DNA from 4 places in the Bacillus cereus group sp. BfR-BA-01430 genome. Region 1 is predicted to be linked to each of the others. Evidence: riboswitches for the same ligand, from Rfam matches in the RefSeq annotation. Region 1 holds a riboswitch; each other region holds the start of a gene.

Region 1 (7,613 bases):
TATCTATCTTATTGTATAGCCAAGCAGCTACTGTACGTGCTCTTATACCACTTGGCTTATCGCTTGGTATTTCACCAGCGCTTCTTATCGCAATGTTCCCTGCAGTAAATGGTTACTTCTTCATTCCAAACTACGGAACAATCGTTGCTGCAATTAACTTTGACCGTACAGGCACAACACGTATTGGCAAATATGTACTAAATCATAGCTTTATGATTCCTGGTCTCATTGCAACCTTTGCTTCTATCGGTATCGGAATGTTACTTATTTCGATTATGTTTTAACAAAAAAGCGCATCACTTACTCTATAAGTCATGCGCTTTTTTTCCATTTAATCAAACGTTTGTTTAAATGAGTACCTTTGTTTTATGCGCCCCTCTAACTAAACTCTTCTACTCTATACTAGGCTCCAGTATATATTGACTTGCCTCTGCTAATAACTTTGGAAAATCATCTGGAAAAAAGTGCCCTAATCCTTCTCTTACAATACATTTGCACTCCACATTATATGTTTTAAATACTTCCATTAACTCCATCGTTTTCTTATAAAATGGATCCTTATCTCCTGTAATAATGCATCCTTTTAAATGAGCTGATGTCCTTGCTTGTAATAAGCTTTCTATCGATTGTATATCTCGAATAGCTGGAATAACAGCAATAAATCCTTTCATAGGTAATTTATTTGCAAGACTTAATTCTATTGCTAATATTCCCCCTTGAGAAGCACCCGCAATTATAATTTGTTCCATATTACGTTCTTTCTTAAATTTATAAAAAGCTGTAGAAATTTCTTGAATGGCTATCTCTTGATTATCCCAACAATAGGAGTTCAGTCCATATGTTTGTGAAGATTGCAAAAAGCCGAAAATATACTGATCTAACATGTGATTATCATACCAATAAGGAGCAAAATCATTTACATTTGATCCTCTCCAATGCAAAGAAAAGATTCCCTTTTTGGAATTCTCATTTCCATACACGAATAGCTCAGATTTCGTATGTAATCGCTGATAATGAAAAATGTCTTCACACCCTTTTACAATCTTTTGGAATTCTTCATTGCTCTTCAATATTTTCAAATCTGAATCATGCAGCAACGTATAAGGATTCCACCATATTCCCTTTCCAAAAGCTTCATGTAAAACAGAAATTGCTTTCTCTTGTTTTCCTTGTAAAGAATAGATACAAGCACTCCAAAAACTTGTTTTATCTAACCGCTCTGGAAAATCCGTTTCTGCTTTTTGAATAAGATTCTGTGCCGCTTCAAAATCTTTTCTGTCAACCACCTTAAACAACTCATTTTGCAGCTCAACAAAATTCATTGCTCCACCCCTCCAGCTCCCATTTGTTAAATCATATCATATTCCGAATTTTTCGAAATAAAAAAAGGCATACAATGATTGCATAACCTTTTGTAAGATGAAAACACAACCGTTCAATCCCCATCTTTACTTCTTCACTTGATGTACGAATGCTTTCGCACTGTCAAAGGCTGAACTCGCCAAACTAATGGCTGAAATAACAGAAACGCCATCTGCCCCTGCTTCTATTACAGAAGAAGCATTTTCGGTTGTAATTCCACCAATACCAACAATTGGTATATTAATACCTTTTTCTCGAAAATAACGTAATCCATTTAATCCTTGAACTGCTTTTGTATCTTTTTTTGTGCTTGTTGGAAAAATAGGGCCTACTCCTAAATAATCCGCACCATTTGCAATAGCAAAATGCGCTTCTTCTATTGTATGAGCAGACACTCCAACAATTTTATCGCCCATTTTTTCACGGACAATTTCAATTCCTTCATCATCTTGTCCGACATGAACACCGTCTGCATCCAGCTTGAGCGCTAAATCCACATCATCATTCACAATAAAAGGAACACGATACTCCTTACATAGCACTTGTAACTGTTTTGCTAATTGGATTCTTTTTTCTCCAGTTAGAGCCCCTTCTCCTTTTTCTCGAAATTGAAAAAGAGTAATGCCACCATCTAGCGCTTCTTTCATCACTTGTAATGGATCCTTGTGACAGTTATTGCTCCCCATAATAAAATATACTTGCAATAACTGAGACATCTTTTCTGTTTCAGTGCGTGCCATCTCTCTCATCTCCCTAACGAACTTCTTCTACTTTTCCATATTGTTCAATATCGCTTGCAGTAACATTTGCTAATTGATTTAAAAATTCAATTTGGAAACTGCCTGGCCCCTGATCTACTGTTTTACTTGCAGCAATCTCCGCTGCCACTCCATAAAACGTTAACGCAGCAACCGCTGCTTTTACATAATCTTGTTCAACAGCTGCAAATGCTCCCATAACTGAAGTTAATAAACAACCTGTTCCTGTCACTTTTGTTAAAATTGGATGACCGTTACGAATTATAATGGTTTGCTTACCATCTGTGACAATATCTTCTTTTCCCGTAATCACCACAACTGTATCTAGTTTAGTTGCTGCTTTTGTTGCAATTGCTACAAAATCACCATTTCCAGTTCCGGCATCCACACCTTTAATTTCCCATTTTTCATGAATAACATTCGCAATTTCCGCTGCATTTCCGCGGATCATTGCTAATTTTATTTCATTTGGTATATGTCTTGCTACTTCTGTTCGATATAGAGTTGCTCCGGCTCCAACTGGATCAAATAATACTGGGACATGCTGTTGATTCGCTGCTTTCCCAGCAATGAGCATTGCTTCAACTTCATCTGGACGAAGCGTACCCATATTTAAAACGAGCGCCCCTGCAATGCTAGCCATCTCTGCTACTTCTTCTTTTGCATATGCCATGACAGGTGATGCTCCTAACGCTAGCAAGCCATTTGCTGTAAAGTTCGTTACAACTACATTTGTAATATTATGCACGAGTGGATTCGTTTCTCTTACTTGTTCCACCACTTTAGCAATTTCTGTTCTATTCATTGTTTCATCTCCTCCTCGTTTCATAATGGGAGATACACAAAAAGACACTTCGCGTATGCAAAGTGCCTGAACATGTGTTTTACACTCTCCCTACGCTGGCATTATCCAACAGGTTCTAATGGTCAACGACAGATTAGTCGTACTCTCAGTCTGCATCCGCAAACTCCCATGTGCTTTGTTATTCATCTACTTCAAAGTCTACTCTTATTCTAGTAAAATAACAAGTTCTTTCCTTTCTATATGAAAAGAGAGCATTTGTCCTTGTGTAGCTTTATAATGAATCATTATGTATAGAACAACAGCGATAGGATGCACTCCTATCGCTGTTGTTCATTTTATTATTTTAAAGCTTTAGATATTTCTTTTACCATTGCTGATACAGACTCAAGTCCGCCACCAGATAGGTACCAATAGTTTGGATCTAAATAAACTATATTGCCATCTTTCGCAGCATTTGTTTTGTTAACAATTTCGTTTTCAACAACTTGTTTTGCAGAAGATTTACCGCCGACAGCAGCACCTCTATCTACTACAAATAAGTAATCTGGATTTTTCTCTAAAATATATTCGAATGAAACTTTATTACCATGTGTGTCAGCTTTAATATTTGGGTCAACAGGAGTTACACCAAATACATCATGAATGATACCAAAGCGAGATTGTGGGCCATATGCACTTACTTGACCATCATTCGCTAAAATGACTAAACCTTTTTTATCGCTCTTCTTAGCTTTTTCATTTAATGCTGCTACGTCTTTTTCAACGGCTGCAATTTCTTTTTTCGCTTGTTCTTCTTTACCAAAGATTTTTGCTAATGTTTCAACGTTTTCTTTAAATGATTTCATGTACTCTTTTGTATTTAACTCTACATAAATTGTTGGAGCGATTTTTTCAAATTCTTTATATGAATCAGCTTGTCTTCCAGAAATGATAATTAAATCTGGATTCATTTCGTTAATTTTTTCGAAATCTGGCTCTTTTAAGCCACCAACATTTGTATATTTTTTATCTTTATATTTTGAAAGATATGATGGGACATTTTTCTGTGGTACACCAGCCACATCAACGCCTAATTTATCTAAAGTGTCTAATGAACCAAAGTCAAATACTACAACTTTTTTCGGGTTTGTTTTAACTTTTGTTTCCCCTAACTTATGCTTGATTGTCATTTCTTTTGCTTTACTTTCACTAGCTTCTGTCTTTTTATCAGTAGAAGCATTATTGCTACACGCTACAGCCAGAATAGCAAGCATGAAAGTTAATAGTAGCATTGCTAACTTTTTCACTTCAATCACCTCTATAAATTTTTTAAAATTATTTTAATTGATCGTGCATTTGCAAGATCAAAAATAACTTCCTCTTATGAAAAATAAATACAAATATTATTTCCAGCTATTTCTTCAATATGGATATCCATATCATAAATACCCTTTAATACTGCTGGATTAATAATTTCATTTGTTGGCCCTTCTTTCATGACCTTTCCATCTTTCAAAGCAACAATACGATCGGAATAACAAGAAGCAAAATTAATATCATGAATTACAATTACAACTGTTTTCCCTAGTTCTTCAACTAAGCGTCTCAGTACTTTCATAATTTGTACAGAGTGCTTCATATCTAAATTATTAAGTGGCTCGTCTAGCAAAATATATTCCGTATTTTGAGCGATAACCATAGCGATATATGCCCGTTGTCTTTGCCCACCACTTAGTTGATCTAAATATTTATGCTGAATATCCTCCAGCTCCATATAACGAATTGCTTCCTCAATATGTTTCTCATCTTCTTTTGTCAAGTTTCCTTGTGAATATGGAAATCTACCGAAGCTTACTAGTTCGCGAATCGTAAGACGCAAATTAATATGATTCGTTTGCTTTAAAATAGAGATTTTTTTCGCAAGCTCATTACTATTCCACTCACTAATCTCCTTATCCTCTATATAAATTTCACCAGCATCTTTTTTTAATAATCTGCTAATCATGGAAAGCACTGTACTTTTTCCCGCTCCATTTGGACCGATGAAAGACGTGATTTTTCCTTTTGCAATTTTAACAGAAACATCTTCAACAACGTTTTTGTTTCCATATTGTTTTGATATATTTCTTACTTCTACCATGATTTACTCTCCTTCAATAGAAGATAAATAAAGTATACGCCCCCAACAAAGTTTACAATGACGCTTAAAGTTGTGTTAAATTCAAACACTCTTTCAACAATCAATTGTCCACCTATTAGAGCAATAATACTAATAAAGATAGAACCCATAATTAAATATTTGTGTTTATATGTGTATAAGAATTCACGTGCAACGTTTACTACAAGTAATCCTAAAAATGTAATTGGACCAACTAGCGCTGTAGAAATAGAAACTAAAATTGCGATAACGATTAAAAGTTTTTTTACGACTTTGTCATAATCTACTCCTAAGTTAATTGCTTCTTCTCTTCCAAGTGATAATACGTCTAATAGTTTCAACTCTTTATATACGTAAACAACCACTGCTATAATTCCAATAATGGATACTGCAAGTAACTCTGTTTTCACGTTATTCACACTTGCAAACATTTTTCCTTGCACAATTTGAAATTCATTCGGATCAATGAGCACTTGCATAAAAGAAGACAAGCTTTGAAAGAATGTCCCGAATATTAATCCGATTAAGAGTAAGAAATAAATATTATTCCCTTCTCTTTTAAATAAAAATTTATAGAGAAACAGTGAAAAAATCACCATTAAACTAACTGATATAAGAAAATTCACATTTGTATTCATCATCGCAAAATGCTGTGACCCAAATAAAAACACAACGAAAGTTTGAATAAACATGTAAAGCGAGTCTAACCCAATCACACTCGGTGTTAAAATACGGTTATTACTAATCGTTTGGAAGATCATTGATGAAAACGCAATAGCTCCACCTGTTATAATCATCGCTAACAATTTCTTCGCTCTTCTTGGTAACGCATAATCTAGTGTGTTCATATTTAAGTTAATGAATAAAAAGATTCCAATAGCTATTACAGATACAACGGCAAGTACTGCCAACATCAACTTATAATTCTTTTGTTTTCTATGCTGCATATACGTTTCTCCTCATCAATAAATAAAGGAAAATTCCGCTTCCGATTACTCCTACTGTCAGACCAATCGAAATTTCATACGGATAAATTACGACCCTACCAAGTATATCGCAAGCTAGTACAAAAACAGCTCCTAACAAGGCAGTATGAGGTAAACTATTTTTCAAATTATCTCCGCGATAAATCGAAACGATATTTGGAATAATCAGTCCTAAAAATGGGATCATCCCAACAGTTAAAACTACTAGTGCAGAGATGAGAGAAACGATAATAAGTCCAATATTTAGCACTCGATTGTAATTCATTCCTAAATTCGCTGCAAAATCTTCTCCCATTCCAGCAACGGTAAAACGATTTGCATATAAAAAGGCGATGATTACAAGCGGAATACTGAAATATAAAATCTCATATCGCCCCTTCATAATCATTGAAAAGTCACCTTGTAGCCACGAATTAATATTTTGAATTAAATCATATTTATAAGCAAAGAATGTTGTGATGGAACTAATAATATTTCCAAACATAATTCCGACAAGCGGAATAAAAATGGCATCCTTAAACTTAATTCGTTTTAAAATTTGCATAAATAAAAATGTACCAGCTAACGCAAAGATAAATGCGATAAACATTTTTTCAAGCGGGCTTGCTGTCGTAAAAAGCATTAAGGAAACTAAAACTCCCAACTTTGCACTATCCATCGTTCCCGCAGTTGTTGGAGATACAAATTTATTTCTGCTCAGTTGCTGCATAATTAAACCACTTATACTTAAACTGACACCAGCAACAATAATACTAATAAGACGTGGTAATCTACTAATAAATACAACTTGCATTTTCTCTTGATTCCAATGCAAAACATCCGTTAGACTCACATCTTTTACACCAATAAAAATAGATGCAACCGATAAAACAATAAGCATGACAAATAAATATTTTTTTTTCATAATGTCTTCATGGTGCAGATTATGTTCTGTCGCCATCTCTTGATTTCAAACAGATTATAATCCTATCATTTTATCCCCCTCACCTATTTATAGAATGATAGAAATCATAATTTCAGCAACCGTTTCCTTATCTTGCCACAATCTGTTTATCATAATCCAATCTCTTTTTCTATGTATAAATCGGATTTATCTGACATTTCGGCAACGTTATGGTAACCTCCTTCAATGATAATGAATTTCATTTACAATGTCAACGAATAACTTAACAAAGTGAAGTTTGCATCGGTAGGTATTTTTTCCCACACCCGACCAATCGGACTGTTGCGAGCAGACCCCTATTTTCCTTACTGCTCTCTGCATTTTGAGGCGGGAATCTTACTGTTCTAAAATAGTGGGATAGATGAAGCTGTATTCAAAACACATTATGTATATGCGCTTCATTGATAACGCGTTTAATAAATTCTATATCTAACGTGTATGTATTTCATTTATCTATTTGCATTAAAAAAACAATGCTCACAACTTAATTTAATGATATAGACTGAGGAAGCAAAATTTTTCATTCATCATTAATCTCTTTTATTTTAATTGTAAGAATTATTAATGACTATCAACTACTATAGATGATTCTTTTAATTTTTTTCTTTTATTCATGCTCTTA
Region 2 (7,613 bases), on a different contig from region 1:
AGTAATAAGTTATTTTATACCTGTTGTTAGACATATCGTACCTTATTTAGTTGGGATGAATCATATGCCATTTAAAATATATGTCTTATATTCTTATACGACAGGATTTGTTTGGACACTATTTTACTTTATACTGGGTTCTTTGTTTGGAAAACATATTGAAACAATTGTAGAAATGGCGACGAAGTATGGAATCTATTTTAGTGGTATCATGTTTATCATTGCTAGTATTTCGTATTTGTGCATACAGAAAAAAAGTACGGTAGTAAATAAATAGGAATGAGACGCCCACCTCAAGATAAGAAGATAGGTGGGCGTCTTGCTGCTCGTAACAGTCCGATTGATGAGGGTTCATAATGAGTGGGGAATAAAGAAAATCCCCACTGATAAAAGTTTCACTTTATCGCACTGTATTAGGGTTATATATCATTGTAAAATGTCCAGGTAACATTTCAATATGGCATGGTGTGTGCAGGGCACTTTCTCCATCTGTATCAACTTCTTTTTCCTCTTTCGTTTCAATGCGAATAGATTTTGCTTTTACATGAAAAATATCATTTTCATCAGTGTCTTCAAAGAGTTTCTTGTTAATATAATCTCTAAATGCTTGGAAACCTGTTGATTTTACAGCGAAGATATCAAGGGAACCATCATCGCATTGTACATTCGGAATGAAGGAAGGAATTCCACCAAGATATTCTCCATTTCCTATCATTACTAAGACAGCTTCATCCTCGTATACTTGTCCATCATACGTAATCTTGACAGAGAAAGTATCAGCATTTTTAACTGTACGAAGTGTACTTAAATAGTAACCAATTTTCCCAAGCTTTGCTTTTTCCTCTGCATCAATGTTATGAGATACTTCAGAAACAAGTCCAATTCCCCAAAAGTTTAAGAAGTATTGGTCATTTGCTTTTGCAACATCAACTGGCTTTGTATCCCCTTTTACAATCATATTTGCTGCATGAGCAATATTTTGCGGAATGCCAAGTGTACGAGAGAAGTCGTTACAAGTTCCTCCTGGAATAATGGCAAGAGTTGGTCTTATTTCAAGAGGAGCTAGGCCATTTGTACATTCAAAAACGGTTCCATCACCGCCAAAGACAATGATTAAATCAACTTCACTTGCAAATTCTCTACAATATTTCGTCGCATCTCCTTGCTCTTTTGTATGAAGGATCCGTAAGTCGAGAAAAGTGGCTGCTAGCGGCGGGACAATTTTTTCTAGATTTGTATGTAAATCCCCTTGTCCTGCTTTTGGATTGACAATGAGTAGAACTTTTTCAAACTTTGTCTTATTCATTTGTATCTCTCCCTTTGCTTCTTTAGTAATAATGCATGATAGAAATACACTTCATGGAAGTGTCAACTTACTTCTCTGTTACAACTGAAGCGATATATGGCAAGTTACGATATTTTTCTGCGCAGTCAATACCATATCCAACGATGAATTCATCAGGGATTTGGAATCCTACATATTCTGCTTGTAAGTCTACTTTACGACGTTCTGGTTTATCCAACAATGTACAGAATTTCAATGTTTTTGGTTTATGCATGAAGAAATGATCTTTTAAGAAATGAAGTGTTAAACCAGAATCAATAATATCTTCTACAACGATGACATTTTTTTCGGTAATATTGACATCGATATCTTTTAGTAATTTAACTTTCCCGGTTGTTTCAGTTTGGTTACCATAGCTAGAGGCAGAGATGAAATCAATGGTTACATCGTTTTTAATATGACGAATTAAATCAGCGGCAAAGACGAAAGAACCTTTTAATACAGCAATAATAATGATTTCTTCCCCAGCAAAATCACGCTCGATTTGATGTGCCAATTCTTTGACTTTTGCTTGCAGTGTTTCTTCGGAGATTAATGTATCTTTTATTTTAATATTCATGAGAATCCTCCTGCGTTATAAAACTTATGAACATTTCGACTGTAAAGGATAGAGAAAGAAAAGTCAAAAAATGATAATGAGAAGTGAAAATTCAATATTTTTTAACAAAATCCTCCACAAAAGGTCTGATGATATGATATAATGATGACAAAGAAAACGTTTTCATAAAAGGTGAGAGTCATGAAAAAGAAACAGTACACAAGTGTTACATTTATAAAAGCATTATTTCTAACAATTGTTCTTGGGTTGTTAGCTTATATAATTGATATTCCTGTGCTTCGAGTTTCATTAATTGGAATGACTTTAATTCTTGGAGCTATTTCTCATGGAATGATGCGTCAATTATATGAAGCGGGATTACATGATAATAAAAAATAAAGTATAATGTAAAGCCTTCATTTATAAGAGATGGAGGTTTTTTCATTTCTTACAAAAATGTAAGGTGATTTGTAAGAATAATCGATAGTTGAGTGATATTATTTCAGGTACCATAGAAAGTGTAAAGAAAAAGACAAACACAAACACATTTTAGGTAAATGTAGTTTTAGGTATTCTATGCGAAAAGGAGTAGGGGGGAATGAAGAAACGTTGGACAAACTTTGCTTTTCTATCTACTAGTAATACTATCATACTAGATGGAGAGATGACTCTTTCTCACTTATTTGATCAATCAGATAATGAAACTTCTTCAACATTTACAATGAGATGGTGTAAATGGGGCGAACATTGTAATTTGGAAGAAGGGACCCCTAATCAAGAGCAAAGACTCATCTTTACTAACCCGATTGAAGCATGGAGTGTTCAATATCATAAGTGTAACGTCAAAAATCACTTAAAGAAAACTGAGCCGAGACAATTTTCTTCGGATTCTCCTACTCTAGAATCGCGTGAAAGTAACAATTAAGTACTGAGACACGAAAAGGCACTATAGAGAAAATCTACAGTGCCTTTTCCATTTTGTTAATAAAAAAGGTTGTAGAGAATGCTTTCCCTACAACCTAAAGAATATCATTTAGGCACTCTTATTTTTTGAATTGATATGATACGCACGAATGCTTTGGAATAAACGTGGTGAAGTTGTATATAGAAGCAATAGCAATACGGTACATAATGCAAAAGAAGCAAGCATTGTACTACCATTTACAATGAAAGAGTACAGAAAGGCTGATTGTCCTTTTGGTGCGTATTGCCCCCAGAAAATAATTCCCGCAATAAAATGACAGAAATAGCGTGCAAAACTGCCGATAAATGTCCCTAGGATTATATACAAGAGAGCTTTTTTTCCTTGGTTATTTTTTTCTGTTACTTTTTCTTTGCGACTCCCAACATCATCTTTTGCTTCAGCTACATAGTGGTTATTTGAAATGGCTTTTTGAATTGGGCGATGAAATAAACCAGCAAATCCAATAAAAGCAAAAGCAATGAAGTATTCAATACATGCTTGTATTGGCGTTAAAATATAGGCATCCCCGACGACAATTTGTAATAATCCCCAAATAAGCCCTCCTAAAAAAGCCATTTTGAATCCCCAGCGATAAGCAATAATAAAAATAGGAATCATAGCAAATGAAACAGAACCGCCTGTTGGGATTTTAATTGATAATGGTAAAATGTCGATGATTAAGGCGAAGGCTGCAAGAATTGCAGATTCAATCATCGCTTGTAAATTGGTATTACGCATGTTGGCATTCCCCCTAAATCCAAGTTGCACAAAAAAGAATTATGTACCATAGGGAGATATAAAATACGTAATGAAGAAGAGGATATGTATTTTAACGTTTGCACAATTCCTACATTAGCATTAACTAACAGGTTCTAAGGGTCGGAACAAATTGTTCCCTCTCAGCAATATAGCTCCCCCTGTGATAACGAAATTCTTTATTTGTTAGATTCATTTTAATCGAAATGGATGAGGATGGCAAATGAATCTTGTATTGCCATTATTTCAATATAAGTGTGCGAAAATGTTAACAAATAGAATAGAAAAAGCTATAGTGTACGATTTATACAGTATGCTATAATTTCGTTGAAAATAATTATCATTCTCTTTTGAGGAGGAAGATTATGAGTTTGGTTGATATTCAAGTCGGTGAAAAAGTATTAGTGAAAAGTATGCAGGCATTAGATAAATTGTTAAAACGGAGATTAGCTGCGTTTGGTCTTTCGGAAGGAAGTGAATTGCGTGTGAAACAAAAGGCGATGTTCAAAGGGCCGTTTACACTAGAGTGCCGCGGACAATTCATTAGTATTCGTCATTGCGATGCGAAAATGATAAAGGTGGAATTAGTGTGAATAAAGTTGCATTGCTAGGAAATCCAAATACAGGAAAAACATCATTATTTAATGCGTTAACAGGTTCTTATGAATATGTAGGAAACTGGAGCGGGGTAACGGTAGAAAAAAAGATTGGGAAATTGAAAGATAAACAAGGAACATTAATTGATCTACCAGGTGTATATGATTTAAATCCTGTTTCTCGAGATGAGGGAGTAGTTACTCACTTTTTATTAACAGAGGAATTTCATTATATGTTAAATATTGTTGATTCTTCTCAATTTGAGCGTAATATGCATTTAACATTACAGCTTTTAGAATTTGGTAAGCCCGTTTCTATTGGTTTAAATATGATTGATGTGGCGAAGCAACGCGGAATTGTGATTGATGTAAAAAGATTATCAGAAATATTAGGAGTAACAGTTGTTCCTGTTGTTGCAAGAAGTGGGAAAGGCTGTGATGAATTACTAGCTACTCTTCATGAAAATAATAGGAAGGAAATGAACTCATTTATTCTTTCATATGGTGAACAAGTAGAGGCAGCAATTGCAAATATAATGACACTTTTTATGAAAGAAAATTATGAGCATTCAAGATGGCTAGCGCTTCAATTTTTAAGCAATAACGAAGTAGTGGAACAAGAGATAATGGGATTGTCCATTTATCATGAATTAATAACAATACGCTCTCAGTTAGAGAAAAAACTGGATTGTACGTTAGAAAAACATATTTATAATACACGTGCAACGTATATTGAAAAGTTAAAAACAAGTGTCATTCAACATAAACAGGAAGGGAAAATTCCTTTTTCAGAAAAAATAGACAAGTTGATTACACATAAAATTTTTGGACTTCCAATCTTTTTAGCAGTTATGTTTTTCATTTTTCAGGTTACGTTTACGTGGATTGGCACACCACTATCGGATATGCTCGATGAATTTTTTAGTGGACAACTTACAGATTGGGTTACGGCTGGACTGGTTCATATAGGAGCTTCTGCTTTTATTCAAGCGCTTATTACGGAAGGAATTATTGCTGGCGTTGGTGCTGTATTAGTATTCGTCCCGCAAATCTTTGCTTTATTCTTTTTTATTTCATTATTAGAAGACTCTGGATATATGGCGCGAATCGCAGTTGTTATGGATAGAATTATGGAGTTTTTTGGTTTGAATGGGAAAGCGTTTATTCCAATGATTATTGGTTTCGGTTGTAACGTTCCAGGAATTATGGCTGCAAGAACAATTGAACAAGAAAAAGAACGACTATTAACGGTCTTCGTAACACCATTTATGTCTTGTTCAGCACGTCTACCTGTATATGCATTATTTGCAGGGGTCTTCTTTCCTTATAGCCAGGCGACTGTTGTGTTTTCGTTATACATCACTGGGATTGTACTTGCCTTACTTGTTACAAAAATCATGTCTATGACAATCTTAAAAGAAGAAAAATCTATTTTTGTTGTGGAATTGCCGCCTTATCGCATGCCGCAAGCGAAAACATTATGGCTTAGCACATGGGAAAAAGGAAAAGGCTTTGTCCGTAAAGCGGGTACGTTTATTTTTGGTGGATCAGTTATGATTTGGTTATTAAATTATGCTGGTCCATCTGGGTTTGACGTTGAGATGGGAGAGAGTTTCTTAGCGATGATTGGTGGAGTCGTTGCACCGCTGTTAGCACCTCTCGGTTTTGGAACGTGGCAAGCAGCAGCATCACTGTTAACAGGATTTTTAGCAAAAGAGGTCGTTGTTTCGACCATGGCAATTATTTATGCAGTAAAAGAAGATGTATTAGGAAATATTATGGGAGCGCACTATACAGCTTTATCCGCATATGCATTTATGTTCTTTCTTTTGTTGTACGTTCCATGTCTTGCAACGGTAGCTGTTATTCGCCGGGAAACAGGGTCGATAAAATGGACGATTTTCTCTGTTGTGTATCCACTTATTGTTGCTTATGTATTAACATTTGTCATATATCAAGTTGGGTCGTTACTCGGATTCTAGAAGGAGATGTATAATAATGATAGTCAATATTGTTATTGGTGCTGTCATTTTTGGTTATGCAGTATATACGTTATTTCATTTTGTAAAGAGAAGTAAAAAAGGAAAATGTGCGGCATGTTCCTTAAATCAATCTTGTCAGTCGAAAACTTGTAGTCCGAATATGAATCATACTGTGAATAAATAAAAAGCTTTGCGAAATTTGCAAAGCTTTTTATTTATTCTTTTATTTTAACAAGCTGTGCCGCGTCTACTCCGTTTCTTCCTGGAAACTCTTTGCTAGGGTCTTTATCAAATTTCAGCACACCTACAGTTTTTTCTTCCCCTTTTATGTTGTCATATGCAGCATTCTCTACAATTGCAAACATATCTGCATAGCTACGGCCATCGCCAATAATTGTGTTTCCTTCATATTTTAGTTTTATATGATCAATGCTCGTATTCTCTATCTTTTCTTTCGCAAATAATACACCTTGTTCTGCCGTTACAGTTGGTAATGTATCAAGTGCCTTTGTTTCATCATCTTTTTCAACTTTCTTTAGCAATTCTTTTTTTACTAGCGCTTCACCCGTTTTTTTATCCATTACAAGTACTTTCTTTCCTTCTAATGTTACAAGTTTCATTTTATAAACATCTTTTTCTGTTACATCTTTTTTATTTTTGTCTGCTATTTGTTGAACTTGTTGTTCAGTACCATATAATACGAAACCATTTGCTTTTTCTCCCAATAATGAACAACCTGATAATGCTCCAAAAGATATTGCTGCGGCCAATCCAATTCCGATTAATTTTTTCATGTTTCCTATCTCCTTTTTATACTAAATATGATGTGATTGTAGAAAAATAAAAATCCATTGTATAAAGTCCTAATGATAAGAAGCAAACTGCTCTTTGAAATGTAATCTGAACTTCTGGTTTCATTTTATAAGAATAACTTTATATGAACGATCGGTTTTTCTTACAGCAACATGACAAATATGTAATGAAGTAACAAAAAGAAGGGGAATCAAACATAATGGATTGTATACATATGTTGTAATAAGAATGTCAGATTATTACTCGTATATTTAAAAAATAAGATGTAAGGGCATAGTGAGTTTGATATAATGTACACAAGGTTATAAAAATGAATATTTTTACTGTAAAGGGAGATTTTTAAGGTTTCTAAGTAGGGGATTTGAAATATGGTTTCATATATAGGAGGAATTGAAATGTCTTTATTTAAGCGATTAAGAGATTTAACGATGTCAAACGTGTATGCACTCATTGAGAAAGCGGAAGATCCAGTTAAGATGACGGATCAATATTTACGCGATATGCAAGAGGATGTACAAGAAGCTGAGAAAAGTGTAGCAGCTCAAATTGCGCTTGAGAAAAAGTTTAAATTATTATTTGAAGAGCAAGAAGCACTTGTTAAAAAACGTGAAGAACAAGC
Region 3 (7,613 bases), on a different contig from region 1:
AATAACCAACTGTTTTTCCCACTAAATCTTTTGGTGATTGAATACCTGCTGACTTTAATGAAACAATATGGTTTAACGGTGAGCGAACAACCGCCCCAATTGATTTCACAGGAATTTGTTCATTTGCCTTTGCAATAATTACATCTGGTTGATAGTATAAGCCCACTGTCACTTTTCCTGTTGCTGGTAATGTTAAAGGATCAGTTGGATTAGAAGGGAATTTTATATTTACTTTTACACCTTCTTCTTTAAAATACCCCTTATCGATTGCTGCATAGATAAAACTATGCACCGCATTTGGATACCAATCGAGCATCACCGTAACTTCTTTCTCCTTTTTTTGCTTATCTGACGCTGAATCAGTAGAACATCCTGCAATCATTGCAATGAATAAAGTAAACACAAAGATGTATTTGAATAATTTCATGAATGTTTCCTCCAACTAATAAATTTCTTTTCGAATATAGAAACAAGTAGGACAAACAAAATAGCAAGTAATGATAAAAGGACAATTGGCGCAAAGACTCCCGCCCCATCTAACTGCGTCATCATTCGCTTACTAAAGTAGCCTAAGCCAGCTTGCGCTCCAAGCCACTCACCAATTGCTGCACCGATAACGCTAAGCGGAACAGCAATCTTAAGCGCTGAGAAAAAATAAGGAAGTGCAGATGGCAACTTTAATTTTAAAAAAATATCTTTTTTCGTTGCGCCGTATGTAACTAACAGCTCTTCCCAATCCTTTTTCGTACTGCGCAATCCATCGTACATATTGACCGCAATTGGGAAAAAGGTAATTAAAACCGTCACAACAACTTTGCTCCAAATAGAATATCCAAACCATAAAACAAATAATGGGGCCAAAGCGGTAATCGGTATTGTTTGTGAGGCAACGAGTAACGGATAAAAAGCTCTTTCCATCCATTTACTCGCATTCATTGCCATTGCAAGCCCAACACCAAGGACAATAGAAATTGCAACACCGATAAAAACGACATACAACGTTGCTGGTAAATGAACCGTAAAGAGTATGTCACGCAGCGCCCACATTTTCGCTATAATTGCAGTCGGTGCTGGTAAAATATACATTTCATCTACAATTCTAGCTCCCACTTCCCAGCTTACAAGCAATATGCCACTTAATATACATGCAGGCAGTAGCTCTCTCATTTTCTTCATATAAGCACCTGCCCTTTTAACATACTAAGTAGTTCATCCTTTAACGCTAGTACCTCTGGTCTGTGTAGGTCTTTTCTTGTCCGTTCTTTCCCAAGTGGGACAACACGCTCTGTTAACGTTGTAATCGGCTGCGTTGTCACAATGAGGATTCGATTCGAAAGAAACAGCGCCTCCTCTACATCATGTGTAATAAATAAAATTGTTTTTTTCCACTGTTTCCATTGTTCAAACAACCATTCTTGCAATGTTGCCTTTGTTAATGCATCCAGCGCACTAAACGGTTCATCTAACAATAAAATATCTCCACCTGTTAGTAATGTTCGAATAAACGATACTCGTTGCCGCATTCCTCCCGACAAGTCTTTCGGGTACTTTTGCTCGTATCCTTGTAATCCAAATTGCTCTAAAAGTTCTTTCGCTCTTCTTTCAGCTTCTGTTTTCTTAATTCCTTGACATTCTAAAGGAAGGGCTGCATTTTCAATAATCGTTCTCCATGGCAAGAGCATATCTTTTTGTGGCATATATCCTACAGGATGACTCTTTGTTTCCATCAGTTGAATTGTTCCAGCCGCTGCATCTTCTAATCCTGTAATTAAGCGAAATAATGTACTTTTGCCACAGCCACTCGGCCCGATGATGCTAACAAATTCTTTTTCCTTTATGGAAGCATCTAAGTCCTTTATAATAGGCTTTTCATCATAATGAAAGGAAACATTATGAAACTGTAGTATGCTCTTTGTCTTCAAAACCCCACATCTCCTTGCGATATGCCATATCCCAGAATAAATATTCAAAGCGGCTGGAATATAGGAAAATCTCTTCTAAGCGGGATAATTCTTGTTCTGTTTTTCCTTCAGCTAGTTCGTTTAATAAATCGATTAACCAAATGCAAAGATTCCCATACTCTTCTGAGCTATACCCTTGAATCCATTCCCCAAAGAACTCATGATCTCTTGCTCCTGGAATATCATTTAAACGTTTTCCAATTTCCCAATAACTCCACATACACGGAAGCAGCGCTGCAATAAGCTCAGCCAATGTACCATTTTGCGATACTGACATCATATAGTTTGTGTACGCTAAGTTTTTAGCTGATGGCTTCGCTGCTTCTATCTCTTCTATAGAAATTCCAAGACGCTTTGCATACTGTTTATGAATTGTCATTTCTCCATTTAAAATGCCATCGATTTGTTCCGCAAATTTTGCCATCACTTGTGGATTCGTTGCTTTTACAACACCAATTGCATAAATTTTTGCATAATCTAGCAAATATAAATAATCTTGTATGATGTAATATTGGAACTTATCCTTTTCTAACGTGCCATCTCCCATCCCCGTTACAAAAGGATGATTATGACTTTTTTCCCAAACAGGCTGCACTGCTTCAAATAATCTGTCACAAAATTTCATATATATTTCCCCTTCCTTTATATCTTTTTATCCAAATAAAAAACCACTCCTATATAAGAAGTGGCTACAGCAAATAAAAATATACATATGCATTGCTCCACTTCCCTTCGCTAGTATTACCTAGATCAGGTCCATAAGGGTTAAGGTTCATTCCTCTCTCAGCCTATCAAGCACCCCTAGTGGTATCTGTTATGAAATTATAAAATAAAAAAGCCCCGTTTCCATGCGCAAAGAAACGGGGACTTATACTTTCGTCCAAATTGCTTCCCTACGCTAGCATAACCTAGATCAGGTAATAAAAGGATCAAAGACTTACGGCCTTACTCTCAGTTGGCAACACCAACTCTCCTAGCACAATATAAAATTACCATTGTCAGTATAACACCGTCATCAAGCTTCAGCAACTATTTTAATTTTCTTAATGATCTACTTCATATACTGTTGCTAGAAACATAAATCAGTTGAGGTTCTCCATCCCTGTTATTATTCTCCTCTTTTTTGATTTCACATGGCATCGCACAATTTTCTCATTAAAAAGCAAACTTCCATACACTTAACATTATTTTTCTATTGATTTCATATTACATTTATGTGAATAAGCCCCACTCGATTCTATCTTTATACTATAATAAAAGGTACAGTATTACATCTAGAGGAGGCCTTGATTATATGAACTTGAGAGCTACAGCTTTAACAGCAACTACTGTCGCAATTGCTTCCTTACTTCCTTCTGTAACAGAAGTAGATACGCAGACAGCTGCTGCACAGCAAACATCAAAAGCAAAGACTGGCTATGTGAAAGTAGAAAAAGCAGACTTATATCCAACTACAAATGTTAACAATGATTCAATCGGTAGCATCCCCTATAACACCCCTGTTACCATTCTTGAAACAGTTCACGACTGGTATAAAGTAAATATTCATAATCAGATCGGTTACATAAAAAAAGATGCTATTACATTTACAAAATCTAGTAAGCGAAACGAGCAATATATTGTACATGCAAATGCGTTAAATGTTCGTTCTGAACCGAATACAGAATCTTCTATTCTTGACGTATTACCGAATGGTAAGTTCGTTGCAGTTCAAGGAACAGAAGGAAATTGGTATAAAATTTTTCACAACGGCCAAATTGGATATGTACAAAAAGATTTTGTATCTAGCGGTTCAAAACCTTTAGTAAAAGGAATTACCGTACAAAACACACCTACCTATACCGTTGCTACTCCAAAACTGAACGTACGTAGTAATGCAGGAACGAATAGTACGATCATCGGCTCTTTACAAAACGGTACACAAGTTCAGGTTGTAGAAACAGTCGGAACTTGGTATAAAATTCGCTTCGGCACAGCGTATGGCTATGTAGCCAAACATTATATCATCCAAAATCAAGCGCAAAGCAAAAAGACAAATCCTTCTATCCCAGCTGTTTTTAAATTTCCGACACAAGGAAAAATTAGTTCAACGTTTGATATGCGCTGGGAACAAATGCACTATGGAGTAGATATTGCTGCACAAGGGAATGTTTCTATTCATGCAGCTGCTTCAGGAAAAGTTGTGAAGTCTTATTATTCAGCGAGTTATGGTAATGTTGTTTTCGTTGCTCATCGGATCAATGGAAAATTGTATACAACCGTTTATGCTCATATGAAAGATCGCGCTGTAAAGATCGGAGACACAGTACAAGTTGGACAACTATTAGGTCATATGGGAAATACAGGACATTCCTTTGGACAACATCTTCATTTTGAATTACATAATGGAGAATGGAATTTTGAAAAAACGAATGCAGTTGATCCACTGCCATATTTAGTTAGGTAAATACTATGCCACGCAATATCCCATTCATGATTGAATCTATAGCCTTCTTTGGCTTAATTTGTTGTTTAATTATTTATAATACAAGCATTGTATTTTTATCTATTATTATTACTTTTGTTATTTTAGAAATTATGATGGAAGCATTTCAAATTCGTCTGAAACAAAAAATTGCTCATATTTACGTTATACTTTTTCTTTTAAGTGCTTTTATAACAAACGTAGTAAGTGGTGGCTTTTATCTATCTTCCATATTCCCTGTGTTCTTCTTAGGAGTCTTACTGGTTGTGTCCCAATATATTAATGTTCCTGATAAACAAAAGAAACAAGAAAAACAAAAGCAGCAAGGAATCTAGAAAGAGGAGACAACTCACTTTCTTTGATGTATAAGAAAATACAGGCTGCTAGTTCATACTACTAAGCAAAAAGGATCTCATGTAAATGGAGATCCTTTTTGCTTATATATTTATTTTAGCCACACGCATATTTCTCATAAATGAAGCTTAAGTTATACTTTTTCTCTAGACTCATTCTCTGTTCATCGTCACACCAGTAAAATAAAATATCATGGATCGTTGCATAACGTTTGTTCTTTAAAAACACCTTAAAGAATGATGGTAAACAATCATGTAACTGTATAAAAATATAATTCCGTAAGATTTCTTCCTTATATTCAATCCCTTTACATACATGCAAGAGTTCTTCATAATAATATGCATGCTGAGGAACTTGAATCATTTCAAAGAATGGTATGTAAGATAATAGCTTACCAATAAAGTGTCCATAGCGGTTCATAATCTCTATTGTCATATGTTCCATCATTTCTTTCATAACATATAAATAATCATCGACATGTGTTGTTTTTAATGGGTCAAGCCGATCTGATATTTGTGAAATGACAGCTCTTTGACATGCAATAACAGCATGATTAGGACCATAGTACGAAAGAAAATCTGTGCATTTACGATATTTTCTTAATAAATCAAATGTATATAAATCACCTAAATATGCATTGCAATATATTGCTAGATTCATCATATCATCATTTAGTTCTTTTTTAGAAAGAGATTTTGCTTGTTTACATAGGTAAAAGAATGTGAACTCTAAAACTTCTTTATGAGATACTAATTCTCGATATTCTTCTATACATTTTTCATTAAATTTTACTCTTTTCCAAATCACTGCATCTTCATTTTTTAATTCTCCAACACGGTACTTAATAATTAAATAGTTTAAAGCAACAATTTGTGTTATGGAATCCCACGTTTCATACTCCATTGAAGTATGTACAAATTCATCTAACCTTTGATTTACCATAAATGTATATGCTTCTTGATACCAACCAATCTCTTGGCATAAACGAACGATACGCACCAATGTAGGAATCTCATCTTTATGAAATTGAGGTAATTCTTTTACTTTGTTCATTCCATATAAAATGAATGGAATTAAATTTTCTTCTTTGTAAAACTCTTTTTCTTTCCATACTAGAAGTGTTCTCTCTTTCTCCTCACCTTTCGGACGACAAGGTACAAGTAAAGAAAATAAATCAGCAAAATCTTTTGGTTCCACATATGTATCAATCACCAAATTCCAATTCGGATTGCCCTGCACAGCTTTCATATAACTCCCCTTCCAATTTTCCTTTCTATATAAACACGCTAAAGTTTGTTAATAATAAAAACTCAACAAATATTGCTATATTCAAAATCGCTCATAACCCTTATATCTATTAGTATATCATTTTTTATCGTGATAAAAATTAAGAATAAAAATTTTAAAAAACTTTTCAAATATAGCAATGATCTTTGAATTTTATTTCAGATACATTACACTCACAATTCCTTTTCATTCTAATTGCAAGAATAATGTATCTGATTCTCATTTTTCATCCATAATCGTCTTAAAGTTCGTGTGATCCTTTTGTATGCTCTGATATTTCACCTAAGGCAAAACCAGCTTGATCATCAGCTGCTTCTACTGTTGCTAAATCTCCTAACGCTAACATTCCAACAAGTACCCCGTTCTCTACTACTGGCAATCTTCTCACTTGATATCTTGCCATTAACTCTGTTGCCTTCTCAACCGGGTCGTTAGGTGCTACTGAAACAATATTTGTGGTCATCACATTTGTAATTTTATTAGACCCTGGATGCTTCTCGGCAATTCCACGAACAACTAAATCGCGATCTGTAACAAGACCAACAACTTGATTGTTATCGACGACCGGAATCATACCAATTTCTTCTTCTTTCATTTTAACAGCCGCTTCATACACATTATCTAAAGGCGTACATTGTACAATATTTGTACTCATCAGATCTCTTACAAATGGCATATTATTTGTTCCCTCCTTTTAATACATACCATAGTTTTCCCAAAATCCCTTTATTTATTTCAAATACTTCACTTCATATTTGTTTAGATTTACAACATCGTATGTAAAAGGAGAAAGTATACGTAACATAAGAAAAAAGAGTCAGCAATTATGCTGACTCTTTTTATGACCCGTACGGGATTCGAACCCGTGTTACCGCCGTGAAAGGGCGGTGTCTTAACCACTTGACCAACGGGCCATGGCTCCGCAGGTAGGACTCGAACCTACGACCGATCGGTTAACAGCCGATAGCTCTACCACTGAGCTACTGCGGAATATGATGATGGGCCTAAATGGACTCGAACCATCGACCTCACGCTTATCAGGCGTGCGCTCTAACCAGCTGAGCTATAGGCCCATATTTCTAAACAGGGGCAGTAGGAATCGAACCCACACCGGAGGTTTTGGAGACCTCTGTTCTACCGTTAAACTATGCCCCTAAACGATGCCGGCTAGAGGACTTGAACCCCCAACCTACTGATTACAAGTCAGTTGCTCTACCAATTGAGCTAAGCCGGCTCGCTAATTCAAAATAATGGCTCGGGACGGAATCGAACCGCCGACACGAGGATTTTCAGTCCTCTGCTCTACCGACTGAGCTACCGAGCCTTATGTAATGGCGGTCCCGACCGGGGTCGAACCGGCGATCTCCTGCGTGACAGGCAGGCATGTTAACCACTACACCACGGGACCATTTGGTTGCGGGGACAGGATTTGAACCTGCGACCTTCGGGTTATGAGCCCGACGAGCTACCAGACTGCTCCACCCCGCGACAATATAAATTTTAAAAATAAGGAGGTAGAGGGATTCGAACCCCCGCGCGACTCTCGC
Region 4 (7,613 bases), on a different contig from region 1:
ATGGGAACGGGAGTACAGACAACTGCGGAAATTGAAAAATTGATGTCTTTAACAAATCCAAATGTTGTTCATTTACTCTATGACACTGGTCATCTCTTTTTTTCTGGTGAGGATCCAATATATATATTAGAAAAGTACATGGATCGCATCAAACATGTACATTTAAAAGATGTGCGCTCAAATATTGCAGAGAGAGTAAAACAAAATAAATTAAGCTTTTTACAAGGAGTGAAAGAGGGAGTATTTACAGTTCCAGGTGATGGCAGTATTAACTTTGAACCGATATTTAAGAAATTAGCTGAACAGCATTATACAGGATGGCTATTAGTAGAGGCAGAACAAGATCCAGAAAAAGCAAATCCATTTGAATATGCAGTAAAGGCGCGAACATACATAAATGGAATTTGTAATTTTTGGCAAAAACAAAATAGGTAGGTGTTTTTCATGAAACGTGTAAAGGTTGGTATTGTTGGGTTAGGGAGACTTGGGAAAAAACATGCAGAAAATCTTGCATTTCATATTCGTAACTGTGAATTAACAGCGGTATGTAGTGTAATTGAAGAGGAAGTAAAACAAGCGCAGGAAGAATGGGGCATACCATATGGTTATACAGATTATGATGAAATGCTGCGAAATAAAGAATTAGATGCAATTTTTATTGCTTCGCCATCTGGTTTTCATTGCGAACAGATCGAAAAAGCATTAGAAGCAGGATTCCATGTTTTTAGTGAAAAGCCACTGGGACTATATTTAGAAGAGGCTCTTCATGTAGAAAAGGTAGTACAAAAGCATCCGGATCAAGTATTCATGCTTGGATTTATGAGACGCTTTGATAAATCTTATATGTATGCAAAGAGAAAAATTGAAGAAGGCGTAATCGGTAAGCCAGTTTTAGTACGGTGCTATGGTATAGATCCGACAAAAGCTCTTGATAGTTTTGTGAAATTCGCAAAGAGTAATTATAGCGGGGGCTTATTTTTAGATATGGCCATTCATGATTTAGACTTAGCAAGGTGGTATTTAGAATCAGAGGCAAAACAAGTGTGGGCGATTGGAGGAGCATTTGCTTGTTCTGAATTTAAGGAATTTAACGATGCGGATACTGGAGCGGCACTAATAAAATTTGAAAATGATACAATGGGTATTTTTGTCGCAGGTCGAAACTGCATGCATGGTTATCATATTGAAACGGAAATTATCGGTACAAAAGGATCGCTTCGCGTTGGAACAGTTCCAGAAAAAAATGCCGTGACTGTTTTTGATCAAACAGGTGCAGTTCGCGAATGTTCAGAGGGATTTTTAGAACGTTTTGAACAAGCATATTTAAGTGAAGTAGAAGAGTTTATTCAATGCATTATCGAAAAACGTAAGCCAACAATTACGGTACAAGATGGAGTAAAATCAACAGTGCTTGGATATGCATGTAAAGAATCATTTGAAACAGGTGAACTTATCAATGTTCAGAACTTTCAAATAGATAAAATTCATTCGTAATACATTTCTAGATTATAAGATGGGGTAGGTAGAGGGCTTTTATGATACAAAATAAAGAGCAAGAGGGCACTCTACTCCCTTTTAGAGAAATAGATATCATTTGAAAGGGGTTTATTGCTCCATGGCATTTGTAACAATCATTACATTTTTAGTATATACGATTTTCATTGCCTGGTTTTCTTGGTATAAGACAAGACATATTGATTTAGATAGTTCAGATGGTTATTTTTTAGGTGGTAGAAGTTTGACTGGTATCGTTATCGCAGGATCACTTGTATTAACAAACTTATCAACAGAACAAATGGTAGGACTAAATGGACAAAGCTATGCAACTTCAATGGTCGTCATGGCTTGGGAGGTAACCGCTCCGCTAGCGCTCATTTTTATGGCATTTGTCTTTTTACCTCGTTACTTAAAAAGTGGAATTACAACAATCCCGGATTTTCTAGAGCAACGCTACGATTTACGAACAAGACAAATTATTTCCATTCTATTTTTATTAGGTTATGCCATCGCTTATTTACCAACTGTATTGTATTCCGGTGCACTAGTACTTGATAGCATCTTTAATATTTCACAACTATTTGGGCTTAGTAATTTTACAACGATTATGGTGATTGCACTCATCATTGGTATGACTGGTATTGCCTATGTTGTATTTGGCGGCCTACGTGCATGTGCTATTTCGGATACGCTAAATGGAATTGGTTTAATTATTGGAGGATGCTTAATTCCAATTCTTGGGCTCCTTGCACTTGGAAAAGGGAATATTATGGATGGTGTAAATCTTTTATTACATTCCCATCCGGAAAAATTAAATGCAATTGGAGATTCACAAGATTCTATACCTTGGACAACAATTTTTATGGGGCTATTGTTTAATAACTTATTTTATTGGTGTACCAATCAAGCTATTGTTCAACGTACACTAGGGGCAAAAAATTTAGCAGAAGGACAAAAAGGAGTATTGTTTGCAGGATTATTTAAAGTATTTGGAGCATTATATTTAGTGCTTCCAGGAATCATTGCGTTTCATTTATTTGGCAATCAATTAAAAAATGCTGATATGGCTTATCCGATGTTAGTAATTAAGATTTTACCTGTCGCATTATCAGGATTTTTTGCTGCTGTATTGTTCGGTGCTATTTTAAGTTCATTTAACGGTGCATTAAATAGTTCTATCACTTTATTCACACTTGATTTTTATAAACCAATTTTCAAGAAAGAAGCAAGCGAGAAAGAGTTAGTAAAAGTAGGGCGTATTTTTGCGATTACACTCGGTCTCATTGCGGTTATCGTATCACCATTTATTTTATATGCACCTTCTGGATTATATAACTACTTACAAGAAATGTTTGGCTTTTACAATGTACCAATTATCGCAGCTGTTGTCGTAGGATTTTTTAGTAAAAAAGTACCTGCAAATGCTCCGAAAATTGCTTTAGTCTTTCATATTGTTTTGTATGCGCTCTCAAAAGTGTTTTTAGGATCCATTAATTTTTTATATATTCTTAGTGTATTATTCCCGGCATGTGTAATTATGATGTTAATTGTCGGAAAATTAAAACCGAGAGAAACAGATTTTGAACTTTTCGATGCTAATAAAGTTGATTTAAAGCCATGGAAATATGCAAAGGTATTTTCAATCTTTCTTATTATATTCATGCTAGGTGCCTATGTATTATTCTCACCTATTGGGTTAGCCGCACAGTAATGATGTAATGGAATTGCTAAAAAAATGACTCATTTTTCATATTAATATACTATATAAGTTTGGATAATTGACAACCCTCTAAATTATGTTATGATGATTATCAAAACTACATAGTTATCATCTATCCACTAGGGGTGCCGATATTGGCTGAGATTAAAGTTTATCTTTAAGACTCTTAGTACCTGATCTGGTTCGTACCAGCGTAGGGAAGTGGAAGTGACAAAATATGATATTTATATATCTAGGCCACTTTCTTTACCTATAAGGAAGTGGTTTTTATTTTGTACATTTCTATTTTTTCGTTAGATGTTAGCTAAGTGTAGTATATATGAGGAGGGATACAAATGTCATTTTCACAGTTATTACGTCAAGAAGTTGCTCCGATTTGGCAAGCGAGTTTTGAGCATCCATTTATTAAAGAACTAGGTGAGGGAACATTAGATTTAGCTAGCTTTCGTTACTATGTTTTACAAGATTCCTACTATTTGAGTCACTTTGCTAGAGTACAAACATTAGGGGCGGCGAAGGCAATTGAATTGGAAACGACAGCTCGCATGGCGCATCATGCACAAAATACATATGAAGCAGAATTATCACTGCATGAAAATTTTGCGAAAAAATTAGGAATCACTGAAGAAGAAAAAGCAGCCTTTATTCCAGCACCAACGGCTTATGCATATACATCCCATATGTATCGCGCTGCTTATGAAGGACATTTAGGTGATATTATTGCGGCCATTTTACCGTGTTATTGGTTGTATTATGAAATTGGTGAACGTCTAAAAGAATGTAAACCAGAGGAACCGATTTACCAAGAATGGATTTCAGCATATGGTTCTGATTGGTTCCGCACATTAGTAGAAGAACAAATTATGCGATTAGATCAAATTGCGGAAACAGTAACAGAGTCGGATCGTAAGCGAATGAAACAGCATTTTATCATTAGTAGTCAATATGAATATTCGTTCTGGGAGATGGCTTATACGTTAGAAAAATGGCCTGTTAAAGAAAAAATAGTAACCCGGTAGATGTTCGTTTTATTTCTCCATTTTTCGTAATATATTATGAAAAAATTATACAATTAAAAAGAGAAAGAGGAAAGATAAAGAGGAGGTAGAACCCTCCTCTCTCTTTTTACTATTTTTTAACAAAAAATGGATTTTGATGATGGTATAATAAAAATAAAAAGGAGGTGGAATTTGTATTTTGTTTCAAATTTTAACAGTCTATTGATTTTGGATTTCATGTAAAATAACGAATAAAGAGAGGAAGTATTCATTTTATGGAAACGCTACAGTTGTTAGCCTTTAAAGATGTAATAGATCCACTTTTTGAGCGAACAGTATTTTATGTGCAATGGCCAAAACATTGGTCAAGTCTGTTATTAGAACACAATAGACCATACGAATTAATAAAAAAATTTAAGCTTCTAAATAAAAGATTGTATATCATGTTTTCTGATATTTTATTCATTGAGCATGATCCATATAAGTTAGCAGAAGATAGTCCATGGATTATATCTTTAAAACCTCTCAGCTCTGAACAGCTAGAATATATTTGTCGTCAATGGTATGCGTATATTCATAACTGGAAACCGACCGAAATGCCTGGAGAAGTTTTATTAGAATGGCAACCTAGTGCGATTTCACAGTTGTCGTTACTACATGATAAAAAAACATTTTATATATGGGTACCAGCATTAATTTCACAGTTGTTTTGCGAACATGCATTGCATCTAACTATAAAACAATATGAAGAAGTTCCTTTTTACCCGCTTCGAGAACAAAATAGATGTGAAGCGATGTCTGAGCCTATTCAGGATAAAAAAACAAAGGAATATTTTTCTTATGTATATCGGTTTGAGCTTATCACTCGTGGTATTGAAAATATGTTTTTACTTAAAGTTTCTATTGGTAAAAGGCGTTTTTATCAAACAGCAAATCAATATGAAAATTATATGATTATGAAAAAAAGAAAAGGAACTGTACTAGTCTCTAACTGCCATAATGAAAAGGATCAGTTTGTTACACTCAAAATAGAAGACGCGCGATTTGGAGTGAATTGGTCCAGAGCTTATCGGGAATTACAGAATGTTTTTATGCTTAAGAAACAGTTACATTTAGTTAAGATTATGACGAATCCAAAAAAATATATAAAAGGGAAAAGGGTACGAGCACTTGTTATATATGATGAAAATATCTTTAAGGTTCCTGGTACAAAAATAAAACGGGGGATAAGTAGAAGAGAAAAGGAAGTACTCTTACAAGCATTTCATCAGCGATTTCCTCATTGTACACGTATCCCGCTATGTAAAAATATAACTATAAATCAGAATGATGAGTTATTTCCACTTTATACACCAAAAGGAATGGAAGAGATTACATTAGAACTATGGTCTTCTCAAAAACTTATAGAAATAGAAAAAATATTATTTGAAGAAGAACTAATTTTAGAGAAGAGGACAGATTATTCCTATATATTACATTCTAAACCGCAAATTATACTGAACATCGTCATGTATAATCCAAAAATTATTAAGCAGCACCCATATCGAATGGATTATTGCCATAGGTATAAAGAAGATTGTATCCAAAGTGTGATCCGAGCAATATCTTCTATACCAACGCAATCATTTCAAACATCGTTGTCTTTAATAGAAATTGAAAAGTGTAATGGTCGTGAAAAAATCGATCCGAAACAAGTGATTCGAGAAGCATTTGCAAGAACAAATCGCCTTTCGCAATTTATCGAACGATTAGACGGAGAAGAAATAGAGAAGGAACATATAGTAAGAGCCATTTTTAGTTTGTTAGAAAAGATAGGATTTCGTAAACGAAGCTGGGAGATTATAAATCCATCACATACATATGTTAGTTTATCAATAGAAGAAATTTATAACAATCAATTTGTACCTATTATATCCAAAATAAATGAGGAAGAAATTGTATATAAACTATATGGAAGTCATGAGTGGCGAGACTTTACATCTACCATTTTAAACGTAAGTACACACGAAACGTTCTTACCGCAACCGTCAAAGCGAAATGATATAGGAATCCAATTTAATAAATATATAACGGAAGAATTAACAGTAATTGCAGAAGAAGCCAAAAAGGAAAATAAGCAAGTGTATTTTCTTATAGATGCAAGTATGAGAGAGTATTGGGTTGAAAGTTTGCAAAATGAATGTATGGACTTACATGATCTACCGTATATTAGTGAGGAATTTCAATCGCTTTCTAACGTAACAGTCATTCGTATTAACAATCAATATGATGTTCCGAACTATATGATGCCGTTAGAAAAGGAGTGCGATGAAACAAGGTTATATGTGGACCAAAGTGGACTGTATTATAGTGTAAATGCCTATCCTCTAAGTGATACGGGACAGAAGGAACAACGCATATTAGAATTTGTAGTACTCGGAGCGAAGCAAGAGGAACGAGATCAGGTTGCTAAAATAATCACTTATATGTGCCAAATGAGCATCATACCTGGGAAGCGTCCGTTTATACCATTTCCAATGCAAATGGTAAAGTTAATAAAAAGGTATATAACAGATATTGACTTATGGCAATCAAGTGATGAATTGGACACAGATTGGCTGATAGAAAATGAATAAGGATAGGTGGTGAGAAATTGTGAAAAAATGAAAGATGATTGTAATCTGTACATTGATCATAGCGATTCTTTTACTTAGTTTTACATGGATTGAATTGGTGTTATTACAAATAGTAGGACTGCAATATGAATCGAATCAGGCTCTCATTATGTTCTTTATCGTGTATCTATTCACCGATCTTCCGCTTTCACTCATTGTGGACAATATACCAAAAGCTTTGAAATCTCTTGATTTGATTCAAACAAGCAAAGGATGGATTCCGTTTATATTCGATGCAGGAAAAACATATATTCTCATTATGACAATTGATTATTTTATGGATCCTATTATGATTTCGTGGCAAGGTATTTTCCTATTTGCTATCATAAGCGGATATATTGGATTAAAAATAAAGAAGGATAATCCAGAACCTCCTTCGTACTCAGAAGCAACAAAATCATTAAAAAATAACGAATAATGCTTCTAAACATATGACAAATCCCATGTATTCTAGAGAACGGGATTTGTCATTTCTTCATAAAAATGTAGGGAGCGATTGTCAATTATAATTTTGCTTTTTGTATTTACTTTTTATGCAAGCAGGATTAAGATGTCTTTTAGGAATAATAGTTATGAAAATATGAAAAATGCTTTTATATGGCATTGTTTAAAAGTAAGCAGTGCTGAAAAAATAACAACAGTTCCTGTACAAAATGGAAATGAAAGAAGTTTTGAAAGGGATGGAACATTGTGAAAAAGCTTGATGTATTGTTAATGTTACTTAGTGGTTTGTTCCCGGTTGCG

What was found. A riboswitch is a leader RNA that binds a small molecule or an ion and turns the genes downstream of it on or off. The one in region 1 is predicted to bind thiamine pyrophosphate.
Region 2: another riboswitch for thiamine pyrophosphate. It lies ahead of thiT (energy-coupled thiamine transporter ThiT); the one in region 1 lies ahead of thiM (hydroxyethylthiazole kinase).
Region 3: another riboswitch for thiamine pyrophosphate. It lies ahead of tenA (thiaminase II); the one in region 1 lies ahead of thiM (hydroxyethylthiazole kinase).
Region 4: another riboswitch for thiamine pyrophosphate. It lies ahead of tenA (thiaminase II); the one in region 1 lies ahead of thiM (hydroxyethylthiazole kinase).

Annotation. Positions count from the first base shown of each region.
Region 1 is NZ_JAKUEW010000006.1:102,434-110,046, reverse strand. It holds gene MR058_RS12885 (anaerobic C4-dicarboxylate transporter family protein) at 1-284, shown strand, start outside; gene MR058_RS12880 (TPR end-of-group domain-containing protein) at 393-1,322, opposite strand; gene thiE (thiamine phosphate synthase) at 1,449-2,111, opposite strand; gene thiM (hydroxyethylthiazole kinase) at 2,116-2,925, opposite strand; TPP riboswitch at 2,996-3,105, opposite strand; gene MR058_RS12865 (siderophore ABC transporter substrate-binding protein) at 3,264-4,211, opposite strand; gene MR058_RS12860 (iron ABC transporter ATP-binding protein) at 4,286-5,044, opposite strand; gene MR058_RS12855 (iron chelate uptake ABC transporter family permease subunit) at 5,038-6,009, opposite strand; gene MR058_RS12850 (ABC transporter permease) at 5,999-6,952, opposite strand; gene MR058_RS12845 (MFS transporter) at 7,553-7,613, opposite strand, start outside.
Region 2 is NZ_JAKUEW010000005.1:182,853-190,465, reverse strand. It holds gene MR058_RS12140 (DedA family protein) at 1-277, shown strand, start outside; gene MR058_RS12135 (diacylglycerol/lipid kinase family protein) at 401-1,306, opposite strand; gene hpt (hypoxanthine phosphoribosyltransferase) at 1,374-1,904, opposite strand; gene MR058_RS12125 (hypothetical protein) at 2,085-2,282, shown strand; gene MR058_RS12120 (hypothetical protein) at 2,482-2,808, shown strand; gene thiT (energy-coupled thiamine transporter ThiT) at 2,917-3,585, opposite strand; TPP riboswitch at 3,674-3,775, opposite strand; gene MR058_RS12110 (FeoA family protein) at 3,969-4,196, shown strand; gene feoB (ferrous iron transport protein B) at 4,193-6,181, shown strand; gene MR058_RS12100 (FeoB-associated Cys-rich membrane protein) at 6,198-6,365, shown strand; gene MR058_RS12095 (lipoprotein BA_5634 family protein) at 6,397-6,975, opposite strand; gene MR058_RS12090 (PspA/IM30 family protein) at 7,390-7,613, shown strand, end outside.
Region 3 is NZ_JAKUEW010000001.1:1,559-9,171, reverse strand. It holds gene MR058_RS00150 (ABC transporter substrate-binding protein) at 1-427, opposite strand, end outside; gene MR058_RS00145 (ABC transporter permease) at 424-1,176, opposite strand; gene MR058_RS00140 (ABC transporter ATP-binding protein) at 1,173-1,922, opposite strand; gene tenA (thiaminase II) at 1,891-2,586, opposite strand; TPP riboswitch at 2,672-2,774, opposite strand; TPP riboswitch at 2,835-2,946, opposite strand; gene MR058_RS00130 (SH3 domain-containing protein) at 3,256-4,407, shown strand; gene MR058_RS00125 (hypothetical protein) at 4,413-4,760, shown strand; gene MR058_RS00120 (DUF3965 domain-containing protein) at 4,876-6,027, opposite strand; gene MR058_RS00115 (CBS domain-containing protein) at 6,308-6,742, opposite strand; tRNA gene MR058_RS00110 (tRNA-Glu) at 6,909-6,980, opposite strand; tRNA gene MR058_RS00105 (tRNA-Asn) at 6,982-7,056, opposite strand; tRNA gene MR058_RS00100 (tRNA-Ile) at 7,066-7,139, opposite strand; tRNA gene MR058_RS00095 (tRNA-Trp) at 7,151-7,221, opposite strand; tRNA gene MR058_RS00090 (tRNA-Thr) at 7,228-7,300, opposite strand; tRNA gene MR058_RS00085 (tRNA-Phe) at 7,318-7,390, opposite strand; tRNA gene MR058_RS00080 (tRNA-Asp) at 7,399-7,474, opposite strand; tRNA gene MR058_RS00075 (tRNA-Met) at 7,478-7,554, opposite strand; tRNA gene MR058_RS00070 (tRNA-Ser) at 7,576-7,613, opposite strand, start outside.
Region 4 is NZ_JAKUEW010000002.1:287,780-295,392, reverse strand. It holds gene iolE (myo-inosose-2 dehydratase) at 1-435, shown strand, start outside; gene MR058_RS05935 (Gfo/Idh/MocA family oxidoreductase) at 445-1,494, shown strand; gene MR058_RS05930 (solute:sodium symporter family transporter) at 1,616-3,208, shown strand; TPP riboswitch at 3,329-3,434, shown strand; gene tenA (thiaminase II) at 3,553-4,236, shown strand; gene MR058_RS05920 (pPIWI_RE module domain-containing protein) at 4,491-6,830, shown strand; gene MR058_RS05915 (YrvL family regulatory protein) at 6,865-7,287, shown strand; gene MR058_RS05910 (DUF3959 family protein) at 7,560-7,613, shown strand, end outside.